DNA from 2 places in the Streptomyces sp. NPDC048442 genome. Region 2 is predicted to be linked to the other one. Evidence: riboswitches for the same ligand, from Rfam matches in the RefSeq annotation. Region 2 holds a riboswitch; the other holds the start of a gene.

The links. Region 2 has a riboswitch for S-adenosylmethionine ahead of AB0D18_RS24140 (aminotransferase class V-fold PLP-dependent enzyme). Riboswitches for the same ligand answer to the same signal wherever they lie in the genome.
Region 1: another riboswitch for S-adenosylmethionine. It lies ahead of thrC (threonine synthase); the one in region 2 lies ahead of AB0D18_RS24140 (aminotransferase class V-fold PLP-dependent enzyme).

What each region holds. Positions count from the first base shown of each region.
Region 1 covers NZ_JBEZKB010000019.1:156,809-164,191, reverse strand. The annotation lists gene AB0D18_RS26710 (cold-shock protein) at 305-508, opposite strand; gene AB0D18_RS26705 (MoaD/ThiS family protein) at 950-1,225, opposite strand; gene thrC (threonine synthase) at 1,277-2,563, opposite strand; SAM riboswitch class I at 2,578-2,705, opposite strand; gene AB0D18_RS26695 (glucosyl-3-phosphoglycerate synthase) at 2,880-3,827, shown strand; gene AB0D18_RS26690 (trehalose-6-phosphate synthase) at 3,892-5,358, shown strand; tRNA gene AB0D18_RS26685 (tRNA-Met) at 5,432-5,505, opposite strand; gene otsB (trehalose-phosphatase) at 5,566-6,396, opposite strand; gene AB0D18_RS26675 (DUF3263 domain-containing protein) at 6,650-6,949, opposite strand; gene AB0D18_RS26670 (extracellular solute-binding protein) at 6,959-7,383, opposite strand, start outside.
Region 2 covers NZ_JBEZKB010000017.1:21,215-28,597, reverse strand. The annotation lists gene AB0D18_RS24160 (c-type cytochrome) at 1-64, shown strand, start outside; gene AB0D18_RS24155 (Rieske 2Fe-2S domain-containing protein) at 61-1,113, shown strand; gene AB0D18_RS24150 (ubiquinol-cytochrome c reductase cytochrome b subunit) at 1,110-2,747, shown strand; gene trpD (anthranilate phosphoribosyltransferase) at 2,903-3,967, shown strand; SAM riboswitch class IV at 4,066-4,183, shown strand; gene AB0D18_RS24140 (aminotransferase class V-fold PLP-dependent enzyme) at 4,425-5,831, shown strand; gene AB0D18_RS24135 (Lrp/AsnC ligand binding domain-containing protein) at 5,893-6,174, opposite strand; gene AB0D18_RS24130 (rhomboid family intramembrane serine protease) at 6,171-6,932, opposite strand; gene AB0D18_RS24125 (hypothetical protein) at 7,133-7,378, shown strand.

The sequences.
Region 1 (7,383 bases), on a different contig from region 2:
GAACCTGGTCCAAGTTCTGTCACTCTCACTGGGAGAGTGCTAACGCCAATGATTAGCACTCGACCCCGTCGAGTGCAAGGCCGTCCCGGAGGGACGTCGATGAGGGGTGGCGGTCGGGCGACGGGCGGGCGCAAGCGGCTACCACAGATCCTGGAGCGCGCGGCACGCCGTACGCCGTACGCACCACACGCCGTACGCCGGACGCACCAAGGGCCCGTACCCCTGGTGACGGGATACGGGCCCTCGGTGTGTGAGTGCTGATGTAAGTCGTTGAGTAGTGCGTCGGTGGTCGATCGCGCCGAGATCAGACGGCGAGCTTGACCATGTCCGCCTGCGGACCCTTCTGGCCCTGCGAGATCTCGAACTCGACTCGCTGACCTTCTTCAAGTGAGCGGTAGCCGTCCATCTGGATCGCGCTGTAGTGGACGAAAACATCCGCACCACCGTCGACCGCGATGAAGCCGTACCCCTTCTCCGCGTTGAACCACTTGACGGTGCCCTGAGCCATGCCTAACTCCCCTATTACTGGCCCTTGCGCGGGACCGCACTTCGCGACCCCGGGTCAGACCCCACCCGCCGAACAGGAACGCGGAAGGTGTGCGCCGAAGCGCGTCGACCGCGGCTGAATGTATCCGCCCAACTGCCCTCTGCAACAGGTCAATCGGACGAGAATTCTGGGTACGCCTGAACGGCCGGATCGGTCAACTACCGTGATTCCAGGGCAAGTCGGGCCGGACATAGTGTGCGCATCGGCGGCAAAAGGCTCGAACGCGCGGGCCGCATCTTCTCTCGTTCTCATATGCACGAGGCACAGGCGGAGAGTGGGGCTTCCCCTACTCTACCTCTTTCAACCATGCAGAATTGCCCCCTCCGCTTGTGAGCGGAGAGGGCAACTTCCGTTAATTCGAAGAGCTTTGAGGGCCTCAGCCGCCCGCACTGTGCTCGATGGTCAGCCTCCGGCGACGGCGGGAATGATCGAGATGCCCGCGCCGTCCGGCGTGGCCGTCTCCAGGCCGCTCTCGAAGCGCACGTCGTCGTCGTTCACGTACACGTTCACGAAGCGGCGCAGCTTGCCCTGGTCGTCCAGGACGCGGGCGGCGATGCCGCCGTGGTTCTTCTCCAGGTCGGCGATGACCTCGGCGAGGGTGGAGCCCTCGGCCACGACCTCGGACTCACCGCCGGTGTACGTGCGCAGGATGGTGGGGATGCGGACCTTGACGCTCATGGTGTTCAGCCTTCCGTAGCGTTGCGTGCGAGTCGTTGCGAGCCGAGGATCTCAGCGGGCCAGGCCGGCGTCGCGGAACGCGTCCAGGCTCGGACGGATGGTCGCGGAGGGGCCGGTGGTCGGGGCCACCGCGTCCAGCGTCTTGAGTCCGTCGCCCGTGTTGAGCACGACGGTGGTCAGCGTCGGGTCCAGCAGACCGGCGTCGATGAGCTTCTTCGTGACGCCGACGGTCACGCCGCCCGCGGTCTCCGCGAAGATGCCCTCGGTGCGGGCCAGCAGCTTGATCGCGTCGACGACCTGCTCGTCGTTCACGTCCTCGACGGCGCCGCCCGTACGGCGGGCGATGTCCAGGACGTACGGGCCGTCCGCCGGGTTGCCGATGGCGAGGGACTTGGCGATGGTGTTCGGCTTCTGCGGGCGTACGACGTCGTGCCCGGCCTTGAAGGCGGTGGACACCGGCGAACAGCCCTCGGCCTGCGCACCGAAGATCTTGTACGGCTTGTCCTCGACCAGCCCGAGCTTGATCAGCTCCTGGAGACCCTTGTCGATCTTCGTGAGCTGCGAGCCCGAGGCGATCGGGATGACGATCTGGTCCGGGAGCCGCCAGCCGAGCTGCTCGCAGATCTCGTACGCGAGCGTCTTGGAACCCTCTCCGTAGTACGGGCGCAGGTTGACGTTGACGAAGCCCCAGCCCTCGCCGAGCGGGTCGCCGATGAGCTCGGAGCAGAACCGGTTCACGTCGTCGTAGTTGCCCTCGATGCCGACCAGCTCGCCCCCGTACACGGCGGCCATGACGACCTTGCCCTGCTCCAGGTCGTGCGGGATGAACACACAGGAGCGGAAGCCCGCCCGCGCGGCGGCGGCGCCGACGGCACCGGCCAGGTTGCCGGTGGAGGAGCAGGAGAGGGTCGTGAAGCCGAAGGCGCGGGCGGCCTCGACGGCGATCGCGACGACGCGGTCCTTGAAGGAGTGCGTCGGGTTGCCGGAGTCGTCCTTGACGTACAGGCCGCCGGTGACGCCCAGCTCACGGGCCAGGTTGTCGGCCTTGACCAGCTTCGTGAAGCCGGGGTTCAGGCTGGGCTTGGTGGCCACGTCGGCGGGGACGGGCAGCAGCGGGGCGTAGCGCCAGATGTTCTCCGGGCCGGCCTCGATGCGCTTCTTCAGCTCTTCGGGGGTGCCGGCGGGCAGGTCGTACGCCACTTCCAGCGGGCCGAAACAGAGCTGGCAGGCGAAGATCGGGCCGAGTGCGAAGCGCTCCCCGCACTCGCGGCAGGAGAGGGCGGCGGCGGGGCCGAGGTCAACGGTCTTCGGAGTGGTTTCGGTGGTCTGCACAGCCATGATGGCGAGGTCCTTCCTCATCTTCCCCGCGACGGCTTTCGCCACGAGACGGAATTGGCACCTTCCCGACCTGACCTCGCGGTCGGTCGGGGGGTTGCCGGGACTTCAACGGGCCGTTTCCCTCTGTCCCTCTGGATGAGCGCTATGACTCCGGACCGCCGTGGAGACGGGCCCGGGTGTTTGTGTGCGTACAGACCCCGACATGCGACGGTCGTCCGCGTTGTTCAAGACTGTAACCGAACCCCCGGACGGGCGTGCCAGTCGTCCGGACCGCGAGATGGATCACAGCTGTCTCCACGAGTGAGGAGTGACGGGCGTGCTGGAAGAGGTGGAGCGCTGGCTGAGTACGCGGTCCTGGGCGGCCGCCGACCGCCCGCTGGACCGGCTGCTCGCCGCCAAGGCCGCCCGTGGCAGCACCGTCAGCGTCGTCCTGCCCGCCCTGAACGAGGAAGCGACGGTCGGCCGCATCGTCGACACCGTCCGCCGGGACCTCATGGGCCCGGGTGCCCCCCTGGTGGACGAGCTGGTGGTGATCGATTCCGGCTCGACCGACCGCACGGCGAAGGAGGCCGCGGAAGCGGGCGCCCGGGTGGTGCACCGGGACGAGATCCTGCCGCGCATTCCGGCCGTGCCCGGCAAGGGCGAGGTGCTCTGGCGCTCCCTCCTGGTCACGAGCGGGGACGTGGTCTGCTTCGTGGACGCGGACCTGCAGGACTTCGACGCGTCGTTCGTGTCGGGGATCGTCGGCCCGCTGCTCACCGACCCTGACGTGCAGTTCGTGAAGGCGACGTACGACCGCCCGCTGGACGGGGCGGCCGGTCAGGGCGGCCGGGTCACCGAGCTGATGGCCCGCCCCCTGCTCAACCTCCACTGGCCCCAACTGGCCGGATTCGTACAGCCGTTGGGTGGTGAGTACGCGGTCCGGCGCTCCCTGCTCGAACGTCTCCCGTTCCCCGTCGGGTACGGAGTCGAGCTGGGCCTGCTCATCGACTCGCTCCACACGGTCGGCCTGGACGCCCTCGCCCAGGTCGACGTGGGCGTCCGCGTCCACCGCCACCAGGACGGCCAGGCCCTTGGCCGGATGGCCGCCGCGATCTACCGCACCGCCCAACTAAGGCTCTCCCGTGGGCACTTGATCCGCCCTTCCCTCACCCAGTTCGAGCGCGTCGGCACCGCCTTCGTCCCCCGCACCCACCCGGTGGACACGGAGGAGCGCCCGCCGATGCGGGAGATCGCGGAGTACGCGGAGCGGCACGCCGCCTGAACGGAGGGGCAACCCGCCCCGTACGCACGTTTGAGGGGAGCGCGTACCGGCTAGGTTTCGCCACATGGCTTCCCAGTACGACCCTCCGCAGTCCCCGGCCGCCCAGGTCCTCGTCGCGTCCAACCGCGGCCCGGTGACGTACTCCCTCGGCGACGACGGCGAGCTGACCGCCAAGCGCGGCGGCGGCGGCCTGGTCTCCGGGCTCTCCGCGATCGGCCCGGACGCGGACGCGCTGTGGGTGTGCTCGGCGCTCGGCGAAGGAGACCGGGAGGCGGTACGCCGCGGAATCGCAGGGGCGGGGCCGCAGGCCCCTCAGAACAAGGGCGGGGGTGGGCGACGGGCGGGAGAGCCTGGTGTCCGCATGCTCGACATCGACGCGGACACGCACGCGGCCGCGTACAACGGCATCTCGAACTCGGTCCTGTGGTTCGTCCACCACCTGCTCTACCAGACCCCGCTGGAGCCCGTCTTCGACGCGGAATTCCGGCGCCAGTGGGCGGCGTACGAGACCTACAACCGAGCCTTCGCCGACGCCCTGGCCTCGGCTGCCGCCCCGGGCGCCACCGTCCTCGTCCAGGACTACCACCTCTGCCTCGTCCCCGGAATGCTCCGCGCGCTCCGCCCCGACCTGCGCATCGGCCACTTCTCGCACACCCCGTGGGCCCCGGTCGACTACTTCCGGCTGCTCCCCGACGACATCGCCGAGCAGCTCCTGAGGGGCATCCTCGGCGCGGACCGGGTGGCCTTCCTCACCCGCCGCTGGGCGGACGCCTTCACCGCGTGCGCGCTGAAGATCCTCGGCGAGGAGGCCCTCGACGGAAAGCGGATCGGCGTCCACGGCCTCGGCGCGGACGCGGACTTCCTGCGCGAGCGCGCGCACCGGCCGGACGTCGAGGAGCGCCTGACCGCCCTCCGCGAGCAGGTCGGAGGCTCCGGCCGGCGCACCATCGTCCGCGTCGACCGCACCGAACTCTCCAAGAACATCGTGCGCGGCCTCCTCGCGTACGAACACCTCCTGGACACCCGCCCCGAGTGGCGCGAACGCGTCGTGCACATCGCCTTCGCCTACCCCTCCCGCCAGGACCTGGCCGTCTACCGCGACTACACGGAGGCGGTGCGGCGCATCGCCGACGACATCAACTCCTCCCACGGAACGCCCACTTGGACCCCGGTCGTCCTCCATGTCAAGGACGACTTCGCCCGCTCGCTCGCCGCCTACCGGCTCGCCGACGTCGCCCTGGTCAACCCGATCCGCGACGGCATGAACCTGGTCGCCAAGGAGATCCCGGTGGTCTCGGACGAGGGGTGCGCACTGGTCCTGTCCCGGGAGGCGGGCGCGTACGAGGAACTCGGCGACGACGCGATCGTCGTCAACCCGTACGACGTGACGGGCACGGCCGACGCGCTCCACGAGGCGCTGACGATGGAACGGGAAGAGCGCGCGGAACGCACGAAACGCCTGGCCGCGGCGGCGACGGCGCTGCCCCCGCAGCAGTGGTTCCTGGAACAGCTGGAGGCCCTGCGGGACTGAGCCTCCCTGTGCGCGTGCACACACGCCGAAGGCCCGGGACTCTTGCGAGTCCCGGGCCTTCGGTTTCTTCCAGTAGCGGGGACAGGATTTGAACCTGCGACCTCTGGGTTATGAGCCCAGCGAGCTACCGAGCTGCTCCACCCCGCGTCGGTAAACCTGACAGTACGGGGTTTCGGGTGCTGTGGGAAATCGATTCCTCACCTGCTCCTAGGGGAGGCGTTGCGCGAGGGACGCCAGGAAGGCGGCGACCTCGGCGGGTCCCGGCAGCAACACGTCGGCCTGCTCGGCGAGTTCGGGAATCGCCGTGCCGCTGCACAGCAGCAGTCCGGGAACGCCGTCGGAGCGGAGTTTCTGGACGGCGGCGTAGGCCGGGAGGTCGCCCAGGTCGTCGCCTGCGTAGAGGACCGAGGTCGCTCCGACCTCGTGCACGTACTCAGCCAGGGCGACGCCCTTGTCCATGCCCGGCGGCCTCAACTCAAGCACCAGGCGCCCCGGTTCGAGGATCAGACCGTGCCGGGCGGCGAGCTCGGCGAGGGGTGCGCGCAGGGCGTCGAAGGCGGCCTCGGGGTTGCTCGCCCGGCGGGTGTGGACGGCGAGGGCCTGCCCCTTCTCCTCCACCCAGGTGCCGTGCCACGCACCGTGCGCGTCGAGCACTCCTGGCAGCTCGGCGCGGACGCCGGCCAGGCCGGGGTGCGGGGCGGGGGTCTCGACGGTGCCGGTACGGGCGTCCCAGCGTTCGGCGCCGTAATGGCCGAGGACGGTGAGGTGCTCCAGTCCTGGGACCCCGGCGAAGCCGCCGTACCGCACGGCGACGCCCGCCGGCCGGCCGGTGACGATGGCCACGGAGGCGACACGCGGCGCGAGCACGGAGAGCGCGGGAACCACGCTGCGGTGGGCACGGGCCTGCTCGGGGTCCGGGACGATGTCGGCGAGCGTGCCGTCGAAGTCGAGGGCGACGAGGGCGTGTTGGGGCCCGTCGACGATCGCGGCGAGGGCGTCGCGGCCGGCGGGGGTGGACGGTTCGGGAAGAGTGTCCATGGCCCCGACAATACCGGGGCGCGGGACGCGGGGCGCTCGGCGCTGAGCGGGCGGCGGAGGGGTTGCGGTCCGCGTGGGGGCCGCCCCCTTGCCCACCCGTCCCGCCCCCGGGGGGCGGCCCCGCTGCCCAAGAGGGCTAGGGGGCCAGTGGGGGTAAGGGGCAGGCATTTAGGGGCGCGGGGAACTGCGCGATCAGCCACGACGCACCCGCACGACGCCCACCGGCCCGCCGCAGGCGCACGCGCAGGCGTGCCTACCTCCGCCCCCGCAGCCCCTCCCTCACCCGTCGTAGCCGGTTGACCGTCACCGGGTCCTGGACGAGTGCCCGCTCATCGTCCAGCAGCGCGTTCAGCAGCTGGTAGTAGCGCGTCGGCGAGATCCCGAGCTGTTCCCGGATCGCCCGCTCCTTCGCCCCGGGCCCGGCCCACCCCTGCCGCTCCACGGCAAGGACGGCCAGCTCCCGCTCGGACAAGGCCGGCGCCGCACCCTCGCCCGCCCCCGCCCCTGCCCCTGCCCTCGCGCCCTCGCCCTCGCTCTCGTACGGCAAATCCATCCGCCCAGCCTATTGCGCGTTGTCCGTCGCCGCCGCTTCCCGCGACAGCTCCCCCAGCACGCCCGACGGCGTGGTCGAACCCTCGACCGTCTTGCCGATGTCCTTCTTGATGCTCTCGCTCACCGTCGCCCACGACGTCTTGCCGACCGGGTACAGCTTCGAATTCCCCATCGCGTCAAGGAACTTGCGGACCTTCGCGTGCTTGCCGTCGGCGGCCATCTTGTCGCTCGCGGTGACCGTCGGCGGCAGCAGGTCGAACTCGTCGGCGAAGGCCATCACGTTCTCGTCGTTGTACGCGAAGTCGAGGAACTTGCCGATCTCCTTGCGGTGACCGTTCTTCCGGAAGCCCATCATCCAGTCGGCGACGCCCATCGCGGGCATGGCCTTGCCGCTCTCGGAGGGCAGCGGAACCATCTCGTACTCGACGCCGTTCT
Region 2 (7,383 bases):
GGGTGCGCTCATCGCAGTTGCCGTCTGGGTCGCGGCCCACACCGCTAAGGCCAAGAAGTCATGAGTAGCCAAGAGAATCCAGAAGAGGCCCTGCCTGTTGTGCAGGGCGACGCGCACGGTGAGGTAGCGCGCCAGGACGATCCGTTCGCGGATCCGGGCCTGCCCGCGCACCAGCCGCGTATCCAGGACATCGACGAGCGCGCGGCCAAGCGGTCCGAGCGTGTGGTCGCCTTCCTGTTCACGCTCTCCATGCTGGCCACGGTGGCCTTCATCGCCTCCTTCGTGGCGTTCCCGATCGAGAAGATCGTGTACGTCTGGCCGCTGGGCCACGTGAGCGCGCTGAACCTCTCGCTCGGCCTGACGCTCGGCATCGCGCTCTTCTGCATCGGCGCGGGCGCGGTCCACTGGGCCCGCACCCTGATGTCCGACGTCGAGGTCGCCGACGAGCGTCACCCGATCGCGGCGGAGCCCGAGGTCAAGGCCAAGGTCCTGGCCGACTTCAAGGCCGGCGCCCAGGAGTCCGCGATCGGCCGTCGCAAGCTGATCCGCACCACGATGTTCGGCGCACTGGCCCTGGTGCCGCTGTCCGGCGTCGTACTGCTGCGCGACCTCGGTCCGCTGCCGGAGAAGAAGCTCCGCGAGACGCTCTGGGAGAAGGGCAAGCTGCTCATCAACCAGAACACGATGGAGCCGCTGCGCGCCGAGGACGTTGCCGTGGGTTCGCTCACCTTCGCCATGCCGGAAGGCCTGAAGGAGACCGACCACGAGTTCAACACCGAGATCGCCAAGGCAGCCCTGATGATCGTCCGCATCCAGCCGGACGAGATCAAGGACAAGCAGCAGCGCGAGTGGGCGCACGAGGGAATCGTCGCGTACTCGAAGATCTGCACCCACGTGGGTTGCCCGATCAGCCTGTACGAGCAGCAGACGCACCACGTGCTCTGCCCGTGCCACCAGTCCACCTTCGACCTCTCCGACGGCGCCCGTGTCATCTTCGGCCCGGCCGGTCACGCCCTGCCGCAGCTGCGGATCGGCGTGAATGACGAGGGTTACCTCGAAGCGCTGGGCGACTTCGAAGAGCCCGTCGGTCCTTCGTTCTGGGAGCGCGGATGAGTACTGCGACGACACCTACGACCAAGCCGCAGCAGAAGGCGCCCGCCGGTGAGCGGGTCGCCGACTGGGCGGACGGACGGCTGGGGATCTACTCCCTCGCCAAGTCCAACATGCGCAAGATCTTCCCGGACCACTGGTCCTTCATGCTCGGCGAGATCTGCATGTACAGCTTCATCATCATCATCCTCACGGGTGTGTATCTGACGCTGTTCTTCCACCCGTCCATGAACGAGGTCGTGTACCACGGGTCCTACGCCCCGATGCACGGCATCCGCATGACGGAGGCCTACGCGTCGACGCTGGACATCAGCTTCGACGTCCGTGGCGGTCTGCTGATCCGGCAGATCCACCACTGGGGTGCGCTGATCTTCCTCGCGGCGATGTTCGTGCACATGATGCGCGTCTTCTTCACGGGTGCCTTCCGCAAGCCGCGCGAGGTCAACTGGCTGTTCGGCTTCCTGCTGTTCGTCCTGGGCATGTTCACCGGTTTCACCGGCTACTCGCTCCCGGACGACCTCTTGTCGGGCACCGGTGTCCGCTTCACCCAGGGCGCGATCCTGTCCGTGCCGGTCGTCGGCACGTACATCTCGATGTTCCTGTTCGGCGGAGAGTTCCCCGGCCACGACATGGTCGCCAGGTTCTACTCGATCCACATCCTGTTGCTGCCGGGCATCATGCTCGGCCTGATGGTGGCTCACCTGATCCTGGTCTTCTACCACAAGCACACCCAGTTCGCGGGCCCCGGCCGGACGAACAAGAACGTCGTCGGCATGCCGCTGCTGCCGGTCTACATGGCCAAGGCCGGAGGCTTCTTCTTCCTGGTCTTCGGCGTCATCGCGGTCGTCGCCGCGGCGTTCACGATCAACCCGGTCTGGGCGCTCGGCCCCTACCGTCCGGACCAGGTGTCCACCGGCGCCCAGCCCGACTGGTACATGGGCTTCGCCGAGGGTCTGATCCGTGTCATGCCGGGCTGGGAGATCAACCTCTGGGGCCACACACTGGTCCTGGGCGTGTTCATCCCGCTGACCGTCTTCGGTCTGCTCCTGGCCCTGCCCGCGGTGTGGCCGTTCCTGGAGTCGTGGATCACCGGGGACAAGCGCGAGCACCACATCGCGCAGCGTCCTCGCAACAACCCGACCCGTACCGGTCTGGGCGTCGCCTGGATCACGGTCTACTTCATCGGCCTCGTCGGCGGTGGAAACGACCTGTGGGCCACGCACTTCCACCTGTCGCTCAACTCGATCAGCTGGTTCGTGCGCATCGGCTTCTTCGCCGGTCCGGTCCTCGCGTTCATCGTCACCAAGCGGATCTGCCTGGGCCTCCAGCGCAGGGACGCCGAGAAGGTGCTGCACGGGCGCGAGTCCGGCATCATCAAGCGGCTGCCGCACGGTGAGTTCATCGAGGTGCACGAGCCGCTCAAGCCGGAGCAGCTGCACACGCTCACGGCGCACGAGCAGTACGCGCCGGCCTCGATTGGTCCCGAGGTGGACGAGAACGGCGTCGAGCGCAAGGTGGGCGTCACCCAGAAGCTGCGCGCCAAGCTCAGCCAGGGCATGTACGGCGAGGGCAACCAGATCGCCAAGCCCACCGCCGAGGAGTACAAGGAGATCACCAGCGGCCACGGCCACCACTGATCCCCTGAACCGGTCCTTGACCGACCGGACTTGTTCGCCACGGCAAGAGCCCCGTCCGCACCCCGGACGGGGCTCTTCGCCGTCCCCTGCGCTGGATAGGGTGTTCCCATCCCTTATCGGCTGCCCTTAGAGGCACGTGGACCCTGGAGCGGACCATGAACGTTGTGACCCCAGTTGGCGGCGACAGCGTGGCGGCCCGCAGCTGGCCGGGCATCCTGAACCCTCTGCTGCGCGGCGAGAACCTCGGTGTGGACGACACCGCCTGGGCGATGGACCGCATCATGACCGGTGAGGCCACCGACGCGCAGATCGCCGGGTTCGCGGTCGCGCTGCGCGCCAAGGGCGAGACGGTCGAGGAGGTCACGGGGCTGGTACGGGCGATGTACGCCCACGCCCACACCATCGAGGTGCCGGGGCCCACCGTCGACATCGTCGGCACGGGCGGCGACCTCGCCAAGACCGTCAACATCTCCACCATGTCCGCCATCGTCGTCGCAGGTACGGGCGCCAAGGTCGTCAAGCACGGCAACCGGGCCGCGTCGTCGGCGAGCGGCTCCTCCGACGTGCTGGAGAAGCTCGGCGTCAATCTCGACCTCACGCCGCGCCGGGTGGTGGAGGTCGCCGAGGAGGCGGGCATCACCTTCTGCTTCGCCGTGAAGTTCCACCCCGCCCTGCGGTACGCGGCCAAGGCCCGCAAGGAGCTCGGTGCGCAGACCACCTTCAACATCCTGGGCCCGCTCACCAACCCCGCCCAGGTGCGTGCCCAGGCGGTCGGTGTGGCCGACGCCCGGATGGCCCCGATCGTGGCCGGTGTGCTCGCCGGCCGGGGGAACTCCGCGCTCGTCTTCCGCGGCGACGACGGCCTCGACGAGCTGACCACCACCGCGACCTCGCGGGTCTGGATCGTCCGGGACGGGGCCGTCCGGGAAGAGGCCTTCGACCCGCGCGACGTGGGCCTGGACATCGTCCCCGTGGAGGCGCTGCGCGGCGCGGACGCCTCGTACAACGCGGAGGTCGCCCGCAGGCTCCTGGCGGGGGAGAAGGGACCGGTGCGGGACGCGGTGCTGCTCAACACGGCGGCGGCGCTGGTCGCGCTGAACCCGGGCGGCGGCTCGCTCAACGAGGAGATCGCGGCCGGCATCGAGCGGGCCCGCGAGTCCCTCGACTCCGGGAGCGGGCAGCGGGCGCTGGAGCGGTGGGTGGCGGCCAGCAACGCCTGAAACCCAGGTGCGGGGAGCACCTCGTGTGACGCAGAGCGCAGTCCAGGATGCGGACTGCGCTCTTGCGCGTTGTTGATCGTGTGGCAGGATGCTGCACAGGTCATGAGTGACAGCGACTACGGCCCCGGCCCGCTGTCCGGCAACCCTCCGTCCGTGGCGGGGTGCCCCGGGTGAAGACCAGGTCGTAGGCAGCGAGGTCTACGGCAAGCGCGGACCCCTGCGCACTCCTTTCGGAGTGGCGCGCCCCTGGGGTCCTGGTCCTCAAGGGAGCAGTCTCGTGAGCAAGCGAATGCGATAGGGCCCTTCGGCCCCGTTCCACCTTCACCTCCGTACAGCCCCCTCCTTCTTTTCCGCGGGCTGCGCGTCGAGGCAACTCCCGTACGGTGCACGGCTGTTGAGCCTTCGTACCCGCGGGCCTTCTGAAGTCATTCCGCCTTGTCCTGCCAGGAGTTTCGCCATGTCTGCATCGACCGCCGCCACCGCCGTTTCCGTTTCCGTTTCCGCTTCCGCTTCCGCCGAGTCTGCCGACCCCTGCTGCGGGGCGCCGCTGCCCGTCCTCGGCCGGGACGTGGCCGTGCCGCTCGTCACCGGGGGCGAGGTCACGTACGCGGCCCTCGACTACGCGGCCAGCGCGCCGGCCCTGCAGCGGGTGTGGGACGACGTCGCCGCGTACGCCCCGTACTACGGCAGCGTCCACCGCGGGGCCGGGTACCTGTCGCAGCTCTCCACCGACCTCTTCGAGAACAGCCGGGTGACGGTCGCCGAGTTCCTCGACTGCCGCGACGGTGACCAGGTGGTCTTCACCCGGTCGACGACGGACTCGCTGAACCTGCTGTCGGCCGTACTGCCCGCCGACTGCCAGGTGTTCGTCTTCGAGACCGAGCACCACGCCTCGCTGCTGCCCTGGCAGGACGCCCGCGTGACGTACCTGAACGCGCCGCGGACCCCGGCGCAGGCCGTCGAGACGCTGGAGCGGGCGCTCGCCGACCGCGACCCGTACGGCCCCGCGCTGGTCTGCGTCACCGGTGCCTCGAACGTCACCGGTGAGATCTGGCCGGTGCGCGATCTCGCTGCCGCCGCCCACGCCCACGGCGCGCGGATCGTGCTGGACGCCGCTCAGCTGGCGCCCCACCACCCGGTCTCCGTAAAGGAGTTGGACGTCGACTGGGTGGCCTTCTCCGGGCACAAGCTGTACGCGCCGTTCGGCTCCGGCGTCCTCGCGGGCCGGGCCGACTGGCTGCAGGCGGCCGAGCCGTACCTGGCCGGTGGCGGTGCGTCGAAGAAGGTCGCACGGCGTGCGGACGGCGGAGTGGACGTGGAGTGGCACACCACCGCCGCCCGCCACGAGGCCGGTTCGCCGAACGTCATCGGTGTCTACTCGATCGCCTCCGCCTGCAAGGCGCTCACCGAGGCCGGGTTCGACGCGCTGGTCGAGCGCGAGCAGGCGCTGGTGCGCAAGGTGCGCGAGGGGCTCGCCGAGGTCGGTGCGGTGAAGGTGCTGTCGCTGTTCGGCGACGACGCGCCCCGGGTCGGCGTCATCTCGTTCGTGGTGGACGGCTGGAACAGCTCGCACTTCGCGGCGGCGCTCTCCGCCGAGTACGGAATCGGCGTACGGGACGGCCTGTTCTGCGCCCACCCGCTGGTCCGCACGCTGCTCGGCAGCGACCCGCAGGACCCGGGCGAGTGCGGCGCCCCCGAGGCCGAGCCGGGCGAGCGCTCGCTCAACGCGATCCGGGTGAGCTTCGGCGCGGGTACGCCGGACGAGCACGTGGAGCGTTTCGTGCGGGCGGTCAAGGAGCTCGTCGCGAACGGTGCGCAGTGGAACTACCGTACCGAGGACGGGCGTTGCGTCCCGGCGGTCTGAGACACCACGGATGCGGCCGCCCCCTGCGTGAGGGGGCGGCCGTTTTCGTACCGTAGAAGAATCAGCCGTCAAGACCGATCGCGAACGCGGCCTCCAGGTCGTGCTGCGAGTACGTACGGAACGCGACGTGCGTGTCCGTGCCCTCGACGCCCGGGATCTTGCTGATGGAGCCGGGGATGATGTCCGCCAGGTCGTCGTGGCGTCCGACGCGCACCATGGCGATCAGGTCGTACGTACCGGTGACGGAGAAGACCTCGCTGACGCTTTCCAGCGCGGCGATCGACTCGGCGATCTCGGGGATCCGGTCCACGCTGGTCTTGATGAGCACGATCGCGGTGATCACGGCTGGCTTTCTCCCTCGGTGGCCGGTGGTGCTGCTGCGCTCTTCACTCTAGTCGTACGGCGATATCGCGCCCACGCGTAGAGGAAGCCGCCTGCAAAGCCCACCACGTGCGCCAGGTACGCGACGCCGGCGCCGGTGCCCAGGCCCTGCGCGGCCAGCCACTGGAGCACGAACCAGAAGATCAGCACGATCCAGGCGGGGAAGCGCAGCGGGAGGAAGAGGAGGAAGGGGAAGAGGCTGGTGACCCGGGCGCGGGGGAACAGCCGCAGGAACGCGCCCAGTACGGCGGAGATCGCCCCCGAGGCCCCGACCAGCGTCTCGTCGGACGACGCGTGCACCAGGGCGTACACGCTCAGGGCGAAATAGCCGGTGACGACGTAGAAGAGGGCGAAGGCGAAGCGGCCCATGCGCTCTTCGGTCATCGCGCCGAAGACGTACAGGAAGAGCATGTTGCCCAGCAGATGAAGCCAGTTTCCGTGCACGAAGAGGGCGGTGAACGGGGTGGCGAGGGAGTGCGGGGTGGCCCGCACCAGCTCTTCGGGGACGACGCCCCAGCGCTCGAAGTACGTGCTCTGCGCGGCGGTGAGGGCGTCGCCCGTGCCGTACGAAGGGTTGAAGCCGGAGGCCGGGCCGAGCAGGAAGACCACGCAGCACACGCCGATCAGGGCGTAGGTCACGACGGGGGCGTGCGCGAGGTCCTGCCAGCGGGCGGCGACGTCCCGAGCCGTTCCGGCAGCCTTGGCCGTGACCTTGATCATGGGTTCGAGCATGACGCAACGGCCGGGCCCTTTCGGGCTGCCCCGCCGGTCTCACGGGTCGGCCGCCCTCCCCGCGGGGTACCCCTAAGGCCGTAGGGTTGCGCGCAGGGTATCCGCAGTTCGACGGCGCACCGCGGCAACGACGTACGACGGCACGTGTCGAAGACGCGTGACGACGCTTGGAGAAGAGGACGGTACGCATGACGACGACGGTTCCCCTGCCGACTGCCGGTACCCGGTGGCGCTGCACCCTCTGCGGAAATCTCACCCGGTTCGATGTGACCCGCTCGTCGAAGGTCGTCGAGTACGTCCACCTCGACCTGGCCGGAGAGTCGAAGGTGGAGGAACGCGAGGTGGTCAGTGAGACCATCGAGTCGGTGCGCTGCCGCTGGTGCAACGCGGTGGACCAAATCGAATTGGTGGACAGGCCGGACGCCGTCTCCTAGGTGAC